Regions from separate parts of the Agrobacterium sp. fls2-241-TYG-188a genome, predicted to be linked through region 1. Evidence: riboswitches for the same ligand, from Rfam matches in the RefSeq annotation. Region 1 holds a riboswitch; the other holds the start of a gene.
The links. A riboswitch is a leader RNA that binds a small molecule or an ion and turns the genes downstream of it on or off. The one in region 1 is predicted to bind thiamine pyrophosphate.
Positions count from the first base shown of each region.

Region 1 (7,801 bases):
CACCAGGGCATCAATATCCTGCAACCGGCATCGATCAGCTTTTCGGCCACCACAAGATCGTCTGTCGTATAGGGAAATACCTCGAAGCCGTCATCGCTGAGAATGCGGGCGGCCTCCACCAGCGCAAACACATCCGGCTGAAGTGTATCGTGGTTGCCGATCACCTCCAGCTTGATCCAGTTTGTCTTGAAAACCTCACGTGCCATTTTCGCCGTCAAAACAGCCTCTTTTGCGGTATGGCAACCGGCAGTATTGGGCAGGATATTGCGGTCCAGCTCCCGGATAAGCTCGAAAAACTGCCCGCCTTTCCTGCTTCCGGCCATTTCCCGTCGCAGCGAAATGGTCAGGATGTCCGTCTTGCTGGCACGCACCGCATCGGCCAGAACGGCAGGCGAGGGATAACGTGCGGTGCCAAGCAGCAACCGTGAGCCAATCTCGCGTTCGTAGAGTTTCAGCATGGCCTACCCTCCCTGCATGGGTGAAAGAACTTCAACCCGGTCAAATTCCTTGAGGCGAAAGTCGCTGCGATCCTGCGCGTGGACGAGGTCGCCGTTGACGGCAGTCGCCAGCCACTCGCCTTCATAGTCAAGCGCTGCCAGCACGGTCGAAAGCCGGTCGGCAGCAAGATCATGCTCTTGCCCATTGACAAGAATTTTCATGGGAAACCTCCTTTGAAAGCAAAATACCGGCCGCCTGTTGCGCCATGGCTGGCGAAAGCAGAAAACCGTGCCGGTGCGCGCCATTGACGAAAAGCGTGCCATCCTTCTCGACGACACGTGGAAGATTATCGGCAAAGGCAGGACGGATGCCCGTTCCCGTCTCGATGATCTGTGCCTCCCCGAAGGCCGGGTGAAGCGCGTAGGCGGCGTTGAGAAGCTCCATCATCGAGCGGGCGGTTATCGGCCCGCTCTCCTGCGTTTCGATCATCGTTGCCCCCACCATGAAGCGCCCCTTGTCGCGAGGCACGATGTAGAGCGGGATGCGTGGATGAAGCACTCGAATGGGACGCGACAGCGCAAGCTCGTCCGTGGCGAGATAGAGCATCTCACCCCGCACCCCACGAAGACCGGCAAGCCCGCCCGCCTGCGCGGCGCCCGTGCAATCCACGCGATGGGGGAAGGCTTTTTCGTCAACGACGTCTGCCCCCAGATGGAAATCCACGCCGAGAGAGACAAGCCGCTCATGAAGCGCATTGAGGGCGGCTCGTGGATCGAGATGCCCTTCGCCCTCAAAGAAAAGGCCGATCGGAAAACGCCCTGCGAGATCAGGTTCGAGCGCCGCAATTTCGGCCTCATCCACCCAGCGATAACCGGTCGTGCGCGACGCAAAGCGCGACAGTTCAGCCTTGTCCCTGCCTTGGGCCACGACGAGCGTGCCGTTGCGGACAACAAGACCCGGCGTGGCCTCGTCCCACCAGTCGAGTGCGCATTGGCCGAGCGTCAACACCGCCTCCTCCGCGCTCTCCCTTTCGCACCAGGGTGCCAACATGCCGCCCGCAAACCAGGACGCACCGCGCCCTGGTTGATGCGCCGGATCGCAGACGGTGACGCGGGCGCCACGGCGCGCAAGTTCCAGCGCAACCGTCAGACCTGCAACGCCTGCGCCCTTGATAAGAACATCCATCTCAGCCCTCTGCCGGTTTTTCCAGCGGCATATAGAGATCACCTCCCTGCTGGAATTTCTGCGCCATGGCTTCCAGACCTTCCTTCTGCGCCTCGGCACGAATGTCGTGCGAAATTCGCATCGAGCAGAATTTGGGTCCGCACATTGAGCAGAAATGGGCGACCTTGTGCGCTTCCTTGGGCAGGGTCTCATCGTGAAAGGACCTGGCCGTCTCAGGGTCGAGCGACAGATTGAACTGATCTTCCCAACGAAACTCGAAGCGCGCACGCGATAGCGCATTGTCCCGGATCTGTGCCGCCGGATGTCCTTTGGCGAGATCGGCAGCATGAGCGGCGATCTTGTAGGTAATCACGCCAACCTTGACGTCATTGCGATCGGGCAGACCGAGATGCTCCTTTGGCGTGACGTAGCAAAGCATGGCCGTGCCGAACCAGCCGATCATGGCAGCGCCGATGCCTGATGTGATGTGGTCGTAGCCGGGGGCAATATCGGTTGTGAGCGGCCCAAGCGTATAGAAGGGTGCCTCGCCGCAGACCTTCAACTGCTTGTCCATGTTCTCCTTGATCTTGTGCATTGGCACATGGCCGGGCCCTTCGATCATCACCTGACAATCTTTCGCCCAGGCAATCTGTGTCAGTTCTCCAAGCGTCTCCAGTTCCGCAAACTGCGCAGCATCATTGGCATCGGCAATAGAGCCGGGACGCAGGCCATCGCCTAACGAGAAGGAAACGTCATAGGCCCGGCAGATGTCGCAGATTTCCTCGAAATGCTCGTAGAGGAAGGACTCCTTGTGGTGATGCAGACACCACTTGGCCATGATGGAGCCACCACGCGAAACGATGCCGGTGACCCTGTTGACGGTGAGCGGAATGTAGTGCAGCCGGACGCCCGCATGGATGGTGAAATAGTCGACGCCCTGCTCGGCCTGCTCGATCAACGTATCGCGAAACACCTCCCAGGTCAGGTCTTCGGCAATGCCGCCCACCTTTTCCAGCGCCTGATAGAGAGGCACGGTGCCAATCGGGACCGGAGAATTGCGGATGATCCATTCCCGGATGTTATGGATGTTGCGACCGGTGGAAAGGTCCATGACGGTGTCGCCACCCCAGCGGATGGCCCAGACCATCTTGTCGACCTCATCCGCCATGGAGGAGGTCACCGCAGAGTTTCCGATATTGGCGTTGATCTTGACCAGAAAATTGCGGCCGATAATCATCGGCTCGGCTTCGGGGTGGTTGATATTTGCGGGAATGATCGCCCGGCCAGCGGCGACTTCCTGACGCACAAATTCCGGCGTGACGAAATCTGGAATATGTGCACCAAAACTTTCGCCATCCCGCACCAGCTTGTCCTTGATCGCCTCGCGGCCAAGGTTCTCACGAATGGCGATAAATTCCATTTCCGGTGTGATGATACCTGCTCGAGCATATGCGAGCTGCGTGACGGCCTTCCCGTCCCTGGCTTTCAACGGCCGATGGCGCAGCGGGAATTCAGGTGTCAGCCGCTCGCCAGTCGCAAAGCCGTTATCCTCCGGTTTGACGTGGCGGCCATCATAGACCTCCACATCGCCCCGGGCGACGACCCAGTCATGACGCAGCCGAGGCAATCCGCTCTCTATGCTGACGGTATGGGAAGGGTCGGTATAGGGGCCGGAGGAGTCATAGACCGTGACCGGCGGCTCGCCGGCTGTTGGATGCACGGCGATTTCTCGCATCGGCACACGGATATGGGGGTGAAGGGTTCCCGGCTTGTAGATTTTGGTGGAGGCAGGAAGCGGGCCTGTGGTGACGACAGGCGAGAGATTTTTAGTGACAATGTTCATCGTGAGGCTCCAAAGCAAAGACAGTGGAGACCCAGTTCGAGCATGAAGACGAAAAACCACGGACGAATAGCGATAATGTTCGACGAGGTCGAACTGCCAGTTCCGCGTTTGCACCGTCCCTACGCCAGTATGAACTGGATCAGGTTCAACGGGTCACTGCGCGCGCTAGCAGTATCTCAGCCCCTTGCCGGGACCCCCCTGGTGAATGTCGCAATGAAAGACCCGGCGTCATCTTTTGTCAAGTTGCGATATTGGTCGCTTTTTAGCGGTCACGACAAATTAACCTAGCCATTTATACGAATGTTATTTTTTCCAGCTTATTTCGAAGAATGCGTTATGATGACGCGCTAATATGGGAGAATATAGGGAATGAATTCAACAATTCGTGAAATACTATCGAAATTCGGGCAGCTCCCTGCGCCGGTCGATACAATCGCTGACGACGCTGATCTTTATGCAGCGGGACTTTCTTCTTTCGCATCAGTACAGTTGATGCTTGGTATCGAAGACGCATTCGATATCGAATTTCCTGACAGTATGCTCAATCGCAAGTCATTTGCGAGCATCCACGCAATCGAAACCACAGTGAAGACGATTCTCGACGGCAAAGAGGCGGCGTAATGGACCTTTCCGTCGCACCGCCCAATGCCACGCTCTCTGCGCGCGCGGCTCGGGTCGCGTCAATCGCCGCACACCATGCGGATGACGTCGATGCGGCCGCACGGTTCCCGAAGGAAGCTGTCGATGCTCTGCGCTCGGAACGGCTTCTGGGGATTCAGGTTCCGGCACATCTCGGCGGCGAGAGTGCCAGCCTTTCGCAGATTGCGGACATCTGCTGCACCCTTGGGCAGTCCTGCTCTGCAACGGCAATGATTTTCGCCATGCACCACATCAAGGCATCCAGCCTTGTCGAGCATGGAGAGGAGAGCGCCTGGCATACCGAATTCATGCGACGTGTGGCAGCTGAGCAGCTTCTGCTGGGTTCGGCAACGACGGAAGGCGGCATAGGCGGAAATCTACGAAATTCGATCTGCGCCATCCATGTCGATGGCGAGAATTGCACGCTGGAAAAAGACGCCACCGTCATTTCCTACGGCAGTGAAGCGGACGCCATTCTCATTACATCGCGCGCCCATGCCGATGCTGCGCCTGCCGACCAGGTGATGACGGTTTTCCTGAAGAACCAGTACAGCCTTGAAAAGACGCATGTCTGGAACACGCTGGGTATGCGAGGCACGTGCTCGGACGGATTTCTGTTCAAGGGCCAAGCGCCGGCACAGCAGATTTTCCCGAAACCCTTTGCGGAAATCGCCGCGCAATCCATGCTGGCAACCTCCCACCTGTTGTGGAGCGGTGTGTGGTACGGGATCGCCGCCGATGCTGTCCTCCGCGCCCAGGCATTCGTTCGCGCAGCTGCCCGCAAGTCGCCCGGTGTCGCACCTCCAGGCGCTATTCGTCTGGCAGAAGTATCCAGCAAGCTGCAGATTGTGAAATCGAACGTCATTGCTGGTCTCAAGGCCTATGAAGACACCAGAAACGATCCCGACCGGCTGATGTCGATGGCCTTTGCCATCGCCATGAACAACGTCAAGATATGCTCGTCGGAAACCATTCTGGAAATCATCAACCATGCCATGCTGATCTGCGGCATCATGGGCTACAAGAACGGTACGCCCTTCAGCCTCGGGCGGCATCTTCGGGATGCCCATTCGGCACAGCTGATGATCTCCAATGACCGAATCCTCAGCAACTCCGCCAATCTCCTGCTCGTGCAGAAGCAGGACACCAGCCTCTCGGGATAAAACCATGGATATGCAAACATCGTTTCTCGATCGCCTGTTCGACAAGGGACTGCTGATCGATACCGGCGTCGATGGACTCTACGGTCGCAGCGGCCAGTTCGAAGACGTCATTTCAGGATTTGAACGCCTCATCGGCAAGTTCGGCGGTGCAGACAATGCGGAAGTGATCCGCTTCCCGCCCGGCATTAACCGCGCCTATTTCGAAAAAAGCGGTTACATGAAAAGCTTTCCGCAACTGGCCGGCACGGTCCACTCCTTCTGCGGCTGCGAACTGGATCATGTCAGCCTGATCAAAAGCATGGATGAGGGCACCGACTGGACGAAAGACCAGAAGATTACCGATATCGTCCTGACCCCTGCTGCCTGCTACCCGCTCTATCCGACCATCGCCAAGCGCGGCAACCTGCCCAACGGCGGCGGTCTTTACGATATCCAGTCCTACTGCTTCCGCCATGAACCATCCAAGGATCCGGCCCGGCAGCAGCTTTTCCGTATGCGTGAATATGTCCGTATCGGCACGCAAGGCGATGTTACCGACTTCCGCCAGCTGTGGATGGATCGCGGCGTGGAGATGATGGAAAAGGTCGGGCTCGACGTCAAACTCGAGATCGCCAACGATCCCTTCTTTGGGCGGGCTGGAAAGATGCTGGCCAACAACCAGCGCGACCAGAACCTGAAATTCGAGCTGCTGATGCCCGTCACATCCACGGCCAACCTGACCGCTTGCATGAGCTTCAACTACCATCAGGACTCATTCGGCGCAAAATGGGGCCTCAATCTCACCGATGGTGCCGTTGCCCATACCGCCTGCGTCGGCTTCGGACTGGAGCGCATTGCGCTTGCCCTGTTTGCAAAACATGGACTGGATGTCGAGACATGGCCACAATCCGTGCGGGACGCTTTGTGGGGCTAAGGACGGCATGACCAGCATATTTCCGGCGTTGAGTGCCGAAGCCTATCTTGCACATCCGTTGCATTCATCGGAGCGGATGTGGCCGGAAACCAATTGCTACGTCGATCTGTGGATCGAACTTCTGGCGGCGAGCGCCTTGCCGCCGGAGGCCATGCTGGGTTTTACACTGGCGCAGGACTTCGAAGGCGATCAGTTCACCTTCTTCAAGGTGCCGCTGGAAGACCTGGAAACGCTCTATGGCATCCGGGTGACGGAGCTCGCGATTTTCGACAGGCTTGAGAGCCACGTCGAAACGCAATTGCAGCGCGGTCGCATCTGCCTGATCGAAATGGACAGCTTCTACATGCCCGACACGCAGGGCGTCGGCTATCGCAAGGAGCACGGCAAGACGACGGTTGCGATAAACCGCATGGACCTGCAAAACCGCAGACTGGAATATTTCCACAATGCCGGTTATTTCGCGCTTGAAGGTGAGGACTTCTCCGGCATTTTCCAGCATCACCTCGGTGATGCCGATCTTCCTTTTCTTCCCTACACGGAATTTGCCAAATTTCCCGAACATCCTGTTGATGACCGCGACAGACGGGAAGCGGCGCAGCGCCTGCTGATCCAGCATTTCGCACGGCGACCGAAGAAAAACCCTGTAAGGGCCTTTGCCGAGGTTTTCCCGTCGCAGGTGAAAAAAGTGGCGGACCGACCCTTCGGCTTTTTCCATAAATACGCATTCAACACGCTGCGTCAGCTTGGCGCCAATTTCGAACTGGCCGCCAGCCATCTGGATTGGCTTGGCGGGGATATAAGCCGTTCCGGCGCGACGGTTCAGGCTCTGCGGATATCCGAAGTCGCCAAATCCGTGCAGTTTCAGCTTGCCCGTGCCATCGCCCGGCGCAGGTTTGATCCACTCGCGGCAGCTCTTGATCCCGCAATCGACGCATGGGACGAGATGATGGCGGAACTTGAGGGTGCGCTTGGCAAGGCGAGCGAGGCAGCGTGACGGCGATGTCCGCAACCAGAACCGCGCAGGGCCGGCTCTTGAGCCACGGCTGGACACTGACGCTAACGCCCGTCGATGCCTTCCAGGCACCCGCCGACATTCCTGCGGAGGCGAAGACCATCGCGGCACCAGTTCCCGGAACCGTCGCGCAGGCATTGGAAATCCTCGGAACGTTTGACCGGCTCAACCCGACGCCGCTCGACACCCAGGACGCATGGTATCGAGTATCGATCACTTCTGAGACACTGGAACCCGCGATCCTGCGCTTTGAGGGGCTGGCGACGGTCGCCGAGATTTTTCTTAATGGCAAATGCGTGGCGCACTCGGACAGCATGTTCGAAGCAACCGAAGTGCCATTCACTCCCTCAGGCACCGATGACCTCGCGATCTGCTTCCGCGCTCTGGCTCCACGCCTCAAGGCAACAGGTCCGAGGGCGCGCTGGCGACCGCAGATGATGAGCAGCCAAGGCTTGCGCCTGATCAGAACGACGGCGCTCGGCTATATGCCGGGTTGGTGCCCCGAGGTTCACGCAGTAGGCCCATGGCGGCCCGTTCGCCTGACAAGCCGGACAGAACGTAGCTTTGACATGGTCTCATCGCGCACTGAACTGGCGGTGGACGGAGCAGGTCTGCTTCATCTCGCGATC
Region 1 is NZ_JARVRD010000007.1:327,997-335,797, reverse strand. Features, by position in the region: gene QRN85_RS20365 (thiazole synthase) at 1-458, opposite strand, end outside; gene thiS (sulfur carrier protein ThiS) at 462-659, opposite strand; gene thiO (glycine oxidase ThiO) at 628-1,623, opposite strand; gene thiC (phosphomethylpyrimidine synthase ThiC) at 1,625-3,445, opposite strand; TPP riboswitch at 3,544-3,655, opposite strand; gene QRN85_RS20345 (acyl carrier protein) at 3,815-4,066, shown strand; gene QRN85_RS20340 (acyl-CoA dehydrogenase family protein) at 4,066-5,247, shown strand; gene QRN85_RS20335 (amino acid--[acyl-carrier-protein] ligase) at 5,252-6,160, shown strand; gene QRN85_RS20330 (DUF1839 family protein) at 6,168-7,154, shown strand; gene QRN85_RS20325 (glycosyl hydrolase 2 galactose-binding domain-containing protein) at 7,160-7,801, shown strand, end outside.

Region 2 (7,801 bases), 120 kb from region 1:
CGCAAGTATCAAACGACTCGGTTCTGCTGACGACCGCCACGCCTATTGTGACGGCATAGTCACGGTAGAAGCAAATTATTGATTTCCACGTATTTTTGTGATAGACCAGAAAAACTGATCCACAGCGTGGCATTTGCGTGCCCAGAAACACCACGAAAGCAAATCATCACTTGCACGCGGTCTCCGTGACATATCGATTGTTTGTGTTGTCAGCCTCCGGGTTGCGAGATGAATTATTTTTGAGTGCACGACTGTACCAGTACGAAGTCACCTGACGGTTTCCCCCGTCTCATCCGGGCCTGACCGACCCGACCCCGGAAATACCGGGTGTATGTAACAGGGAGTTTTAAGAACGAATGACGACCCAGCAGAAGAAATCTCCAGCGCGTCACGGTTTCAAGACCGGTGAAGCGATCGTTTATCCCGCTCATGGCGTCGGTACCATTTCGGCAATTGAAGAACAGGAAGTTGCGGGCATGAAGCTCGAACTGTTCGTCATTGATTTCGAAAAAGACAAAATGCGCTTGAAAGTTCCTGTGGCCAAGGCTGTCAGCATTGGTATGCGCAAGCTTTCCGAAGGGGATTTCGTCGAGCGCGCACTGAAGGTTGTTCAGGGTAAGGCTCGTGTAAAGCGCACCATGTGGTCGCGCCGCGCGCAGGAATATGATGCCAAGATCAATTCCGGTGACCTTATTGCAATCGCAGAAGTGGTTCGCGACCTTTACCGTGCCGAGAACCAGCCGGAACAGTCCTACTCGGAGCGCCAGCTGTACGAAGCTGCTCTTGATCGCATGGCTCGCGAAATTGCGGCCGTCAACAAGATGTCCGAAACGGAAGCTGTTCGTCTTGTTGAAGTGAACCTCAACAAGGGACCAAAGCGCGGCAAGACCGTCGAAGAAGAAGACACGCAGGAAGAAGAAGCCGCTTAATCAGCGTCATTTTCAAATCAAAAAACCCGGCTTTCAATCGGCGCATGTTCCAAGAACATGGCCGCATTGAAGACCGGGTTTTTGTTATTCAGAGATGATCTTCACGCGATCACCGGCTTGCACGGTCGATGTTGCGCTCATGGCATTGAGCACACGGAACAGTTCCACCTTGCGATCTGTGCCCATCATACGGGCAGACAATGAAGCGACCGTGTCCCCTGGCTTCGTCGTGACCACCCTGACTCGAAGCGGCTTAAGCGCGGCAATTTCGGTGGGTGTCATCTTGCGGAAGCTTGTGCGCAGAATGTTTGCGACGCCATCCAGCTGCGGACTGCCCTTCGGCACCGCCGTCAGGAACCGGAAAATCTGCTGACCGACGCGGATGACGGTCACGTCGAAATCCCATTTATCCGCAGTCGCGCGTGCCGTTGCGGCAGGCAGGCCGTTGATCTCGGTTTCCCGTACGGTGTCTGGAACCAGTCCAGCGACCCAGCCGCTTGTGAGATAGTTGGCGAGCGTGGTCTGCTTGGGATCGGCAACGCCATCGAAGCGAATGGCCATCTCGCCAGGTCCTGTGGCAAGAACCGCCTCCACCTTGTTGTCGATCTGGAAGCCTTCCGGCACATCGAAGCGAATGCCGAGCGTTCCATGCAGGAAGGTGTTGCCACGGACATAGCCCTCCTGCGGGCTGTCGCCATAGAGAAGTCCATCTATGCCATTGAGGAACCAGTCCCGCCCCTTGTCGCCGACCTGGCCTTCCTGACCGAAGGCGCGGGCGTGCCTGCGCGCCAGCTCGATGCGTTGCGGCGTGTTTGGGTGGCTGGAAAGGAAGTCGAGGCTTTGATCGCTGTCCGGATCAGCCGAGGTGAAGCGGGCATAGGCCGCCATTGAATCGAGGAAACGCGGCGATGCAAAGGGATCGTATCCCGCTTCTCCCAACATACGCACACCGATGACGTCCGCCTGCAATTCCTGCTGGCGCGAAAAGGCCGCAAGACGCAGCTTGCCACGGGCGAGCGCCTGCTTGCCGGCGAGGTCGCTTGAAAGCACTTCTGCCACGACCCTGCTGGCAATGACTTCCGCCTCTTCGCGACGTTGGCGCTCAATGCCGTGGTTGGCGGTGACGTGACCCATCTCATGCGACAGGACGGCCGCGACTTCGGAAGCATCATTGGCAAGCGCCAGAAGACCGCGGGTCACATAGAGATAGCCGCCCGGCAATGCAAAGGCGTTGATGGCAGGAGAGTTGAGAATGGTGATGCGATAGGACTGTTGTGGATTCTCAGAAACGGCGGTCAGCGCACCGGCGATACGCGCGACAAGGCGTTCCATCTTGTCGTCGTGATATTCACCACCATAGCTGGCAACGATGCGCGGATGCTCACGGGCGCCCATCTGCGCGCGCGGATCGTTCTTCTGAACCTGCTCCACGGTTTGCGGATTGTCCGAGGGCTTCAGTGTCGATTGATAGGACGGGCTAAGCAGAGATTGGCAAGACGACAGCACGAAGCTCGCTGTCGCCAGCGCCAGCCCTCTTCTTAATGCCTTGCCCCTGTGCCATACATTGTGACCGGAGGTGTGGCTCTGCTGAGCCTTCACACACGTCATCATTCTGCTCGTCTGCTCCTAACGTTCCTGATCATCCGTTAATTGCAGACCAGAATACCATAACGCCCCCAAGGGCACTTGAATGCGCGAACAACGAAAATGATCCATCATGCAAAGACGTTTCGAGGGGAAGATTGTTCGCATAATACTTCAAGCAGTTATTCAAAATTCGCAAGTGCAAAAATGGTGCATCGCCTCTCTGTTTTTCAAGGCTTGACAGTGCGTCGCGTCGAAATTGTGACGCGACGTCGAAGAGATGCGAGCGTTAAGGCAACAATCAGACATGGAGAAACATGCTGATCTCCTCGATATCGGTCGCATCGAAAAAATTCTGAACGCTTCCTTGAAAGAGAACGCGTCCGTTGGAGAGGAAAACAACGGCGTCTGCCAGACGACGTATGTCATCGGGATGATGTGTTACTAGCAGAATGCTGTTGCTCATGTCTTGATGAAGGGCCTTCAGCAAATTGGCCATGCCCGACCGCAAACCCGGATCGAGAGCCGCAAAGGGCTCATCCAGCAACATCAACGGGCGCTGCCTTACCAGAGCTCGGGCAAGAGCAGCCCTTTGTCGCTCTCCGCCCGACAATGTCGAGGGCAAGCGCTTTTCGAAGCCTGAAAGTCCAACCTTCTCAAGCGCACCCTTGATTGCGGCTTTGTCCGAGTTCGACAGGGACAGCGACGGGCTGACACCGAGCCCGACATTGGTCACGATATCGAGGTGAGAAAAGAGATTGTTGTCCTGAAATATGATGGAGACGGGCCGCTCTGCCGGATCGAGCCCCGCCATCTCGCGCCCCTCGATAAGAACGCGCCCTTCGCCGGGGTTCTCAAAACCGGCAACGAGATTAAGCAGTGTCGACTTTCCAGATCCCGACGGCCCCACCACGGCTGTAATTTTTCCGCGCTCAAACGCGCAATCCAGCAAAAATTGCTGTTGTCCAAGTTTCAGTGAGACATTGTCGAGGCAGGCTCCCCAATCCGCAGGATTCTTCATACAATTGCTTTCATTGAACGACGGGAAACGCCGCCTGCGGCAAGGACAAGGCAGATGACACCGAGAATGAAGGCGTAACCGGCAGCATCCTGTGTTCTGTAACTTCCCATATTGCTGTAGACCAGCCAAGGCAGGGTGACAAAGTTCTCTGATCCAAAAAGCGCAACCGCACCCAGGTCGCCAAGCGAAAGCGCCATCGCAAAGAAGAACGCCGTTGCGGTGGGACGCCACAGGATCGGCCAATCAACAAACCGGAATCGCGATATTCCACGAAGACCCAGCGCGGCAGAAAGCCTGCCGGTGCGCGCATCATGGCTCAGGAATGCCGGCTCGATAACGCGCATTGTAAAGGGCAGCGACATCAACATATTGATGATGGCGACGATAACAGGTGCAAACGCCGCCACATCGCCGAAGGGCCGCAACAGCAGAAACCAGCCACTTCCCAACACGACGGGCGGTACAAGCAGGACGAGAGATGAGCCTGCGCCCATCAGAACAAGAAACGCCTTCAGGCTCAAACCGGCCTCTCTGCGCAGAGCAATGGCATGGCGCGCGCGCACAAGCGCATAAGAGGCAAAGACGGCCAGCAGCCCGGAAAAAAGCGCGATCTGAAAGCTTGTCGCCGCCGCCTGCAGGAAAGTGGGGGCAGAAAGTAACCGCCACAGATCCGCTGAAACGCCCGCAGATGCGACCGCGCACAAGGGAGCCCCGACCAGAAACAGTACGGAAAGAATGACAGCGCTGTCCCACAAGCGAGGCCCCGCTTTTCTGCCATCCATGCGCAGCAAGGGACTCTGGCTTTGTCTGTCGGGCTCGGCCGAGGGTAGCAGCGCGAGCAAGGCCAGCAACGCCCCTGTCATGGCGATCTGCATCACCGAAAGCGCGATTGCGCGCGGTGGATCGAAATCAAACCGCAGCGCCTGATAGATCGCCACCTCGATTGTCGTGGCCGCAGGTCCCCCGCCCAACAGCAAGACGAGGGTGAAGCTTGTTGCACAAAGCATGAAGATAAGTCCTGCGACCCCTGGCAAAATTCGTGCGACGGCAGGCCATTCCACGAAGCGAAATGTAGCAAAAGGTCCAAAGCCCAGCGCCGAGCCCATGCGCCAATATTCTCCCGGCACCGCCTCAAGTCCGGCCAGAAATAAGCGGGTTGCCAGCGGAAGATTGAAGAAAACATGGGCAACAAGAATGCCGGACAGACCGTAAATACTGACAGGCGCGTCCAGACCCGCAGTCTGCGGAAGCATATTGAGGACACCCTGCCTGCCCCAGATCGATATCAGTCCAAGCGCGCCGACAATGACCGGCAAGCCCATGGGAACCGCCATCAGGCGGATGATCCATATGCGACCGGGGAAGTTGCGCTGCCGGGCAAGTGCCAAGGCCACCAGCAATCCAAGCGCGACGGACAGCACCGTCGAAAGCATCGCCTGCCAGAGCGTGAAGCGCAGTATCCGCCATGTATAGGCATCGATCAGGCCAACAGACGCGGCGCTGACGTCAAAGGACAGAAGCGCATAAATTGCAAGCCCGATGAAAAGGACGACAGCGGTAACCGTCGCGGCCCCGCCAAAGATGAACCATCGGCCTTCCCGGCGTCCGACCATGACCTGCTTCGATCCTACTTGACGCTCATTGCCGCGAGCCACTCATCGATCCAGGCCTTGCGGTTGCGGGCGACATCCTCCGGCGACATCAGAAAGGTCTTTGATGGCTGCACCAGCTTGGAGAACGCAGCAGGCAGGGGCGCGGAGGTCGGTGCCACCGGCATCATCCAGTTGTTTTCAGGAATGGTGTCCTGGAAGCCGGAGGTGAGAACGAATGCCAGAAACTGCTGCGCCAGCGCATGTTGCGGGGCATTCTTCAAGACACCGGCAACTTCGATCTGGATGTAGTGCCCCTCATCAAAGGCGGCAGCCTGATATCTTTCACTATTTTCCGCCACCATGTGATAGGCAGGCGACGTCGTATAGGACAATACCATCGGCGCTTCGCCTTTGGTAAAGAGGCCGTAGGATTCAGACCATCCGGGTGTGACCGTCAAGATGCGGTCCTTAAGCTTCGCCCAGGCCTGCGGCGCCTGATCGCCATAGACCGACTTGACCCAGAGCAGCAGGCCGAGACCCGGTGTCGAGGTGCGCGGATCCTGAATGACGATTTTCTGGGCCGGATCGCCCTCGACCAGTTCCTTCATACTTCTCGGCGGCGTTTTCATCACCTGCGTATCGTAGACAACGGCGAAATGGCCGTAATCATAGGGAACGAAGACATCGTCCTGAAAGCCACCCGGCACCTTCGCCGCAGACGCATCGACCCCGGATTTTTCGAAGAGCCCGGTTTGCTTGGCTTCCGCAATCAGGTTTGTGTCGAGACCCAGAACGACATCCGCTTTTGACGATGGACCTTCCAGCTTCAACCTGTTGAGAAGCGCCACACCATCGGCTACGCCGACGAAGTTGAGGGTGCAGTCACACGCTTTCTCGAATGCGGCCTTGACCTTAGGACCGGGGCCCCATTCCGAAACAAAGCTTTCATAGGTGTAGACGGTGAGCGTCTTCTTGTCCTGCGCGGCGGCAAGACCAGGAACCATCACCGATGCCAGCATCAGGCCATGAAGGAAAATACGACGGAACATCAAAAGCACCTCCTCAAGCGACAAGGGGAAAAGGGCGTCTTGATGGAAGCCGTCTAATCCCTCCGCCGGTGTTAACCGGATCAGGTTCTTCGGGTTGGCAGAGCCTCTCAGCCTTGTCCGTGTCAGAACAAAGCACCCCGTTAGATCTGCCGAAGATGTAGTGCCTCAGGAGAGAATTAGCAAGACGGCAACGTCTAGGCCGGGGCGCTCATATGGACCAGTTCCCAGACATGGCCATCGGGATCCTGAAAGCTACCCGCATACATGAAGCCATGATCCTGCACGGGCTTCCACTCCGCCCCGCCATTGGCCAGCGCGGCGGCGATCATCTGGTCGATCTCTTCACGGCTAGAGGCAGAAACACAGGTGAGCACCTCCTTGGCGCGCATCGCATCGGCAATGTCGCCATTGATGAAATCGCGGAACCGCTCCTCCTGCAGCAGCATGACGAAAATATTCTTCTCTATGATCATACATAGCGTGCGATCATCCGAGTATTCAGGATTGAAGTTAAAGCCAAGCGCGGTGAAAAACGCCTTGGATCTTGCGACATCCTTGACCGGAAGGTTGACGAAAATCATGCGCATGTCTGGCTCCTCCGCTGCAACAGAAAACGCGATCTGCGTTACTGTCATAGATGGTGCCGTGACGCCGTCGCCGCAATGAGGCCCGTCTAGCTTTCGAGTTCCTCACGCAGCATCTCGAGTTCCAGCCACTCTTCCTCCATCGTTTCGAGCTTCTGGCGAAGCTTCGACATCTCATCGGCAAGCGTATTGAAGGCCGCCGGATCTTTGGTGAAGAGGTTGGGATCAGCCATACGTTGCTCGCGCCGGGCGATTTCTTCCTGCGCCTTCTCCATCTCCTTGGGAAGATTTTCCAGCGCGAATTTCTGCTTGAAGGACAGCTTCCCCTTGGCTTTCGAAGGCTCGGCAGCGGAGTTGGACGAAGCGGAAGCCTTGGCCTTTTCCTGCTTTTCGGCCTTTCGCTTCTCGTCCGAGGCGCCCTTGCGCTGCGCCATCATGTCCGAATAGCCACCTGCATATTCAATCCAGCGACCGTCAGGCGCATCCGGATTGGCAGGAGCGATGGTGGAAGTCACCGTGCGATCAAGGAAGTCGCGGTCGTGGCTGACGAGGATGACAGTGCCTGCAAAACCGGCAACAATCTCCTGCAGGAGATCAAGCGTCTCGATATCGAGATCGTTGGTGGGTTCGTCGAGGATCAGAAGATTGGTCGGCCGTGCCAGAATGCGCGCCAGCATGAGACGTGCGCGCTCGCCGCCCGAAAGATTACGGATCGGAGTTCTGGCCTGTTCCGGCTGGAACAGAAAATCCTTCATGTAGCCGGTCACATGCTTCAACTCGCCATTGACCAGCAGGTTTTCACCACGGCCGTCGGTCAGATAATGCGCCAGCGTATCGTTGGGGTTGAGATCCTCACGCTTCTGGTCGAGCGTCGCAATCTCCAGATTGGTGCCAAGCTTGACCCAGCCGCTATCCGGCTCCAGCTGACCGGTCAGCATCTTGAGAAGCGTCGTCTTTCCCGCACCGTTGGGACCGACGAAGCCGATGCAATCGCCACGGTGGACACGCAACGAGAATGGCGTGACGATAGGCCGATCACCAT
Region 2 is NZ_JARVRD010000007.1:212,144-219,944, reverse strand. Features, by position in the region: gene QRN85_RS19865 (CarD family transcriptional regulator) at 357-929, shown strand; gene QRN85_RS19860 (M48 family metalloprotease) at 1,014-2,537, opposite strand; gene QRN85_RS19855 (thiamine ABC transporter ATP-binding protein) at 2,815-3,534, opposite strand; gene thiP (thiamine/thiamine pyrophosphate ABC transporter permease ThiP) at 3,531-5,147, opposite strand; gene thiB (thiamine ABC transporter substrate binding subunit) at 5,162-6,175, opposite strand; TPP riboswitch at 6,216-6,325, opposite strand; gene QRN85_RS19840 (VOC family protein) at 6,370-6,762, opposite strand; gene QRN85_RS19835 (ABC-F family ATP-binding cassette domain-containing protein) at 6,849-7,801, opposite strand, start outside.
Region 2: linked by a shared signal. The riboswitch ahead of thiB (thiamine ABC transporter substrate binding subunit) and the one ahead of thiC (phosphomethylpyrimidine synthase ThiC) in region 1 are both predicted to bind thiamine pyrophosphate.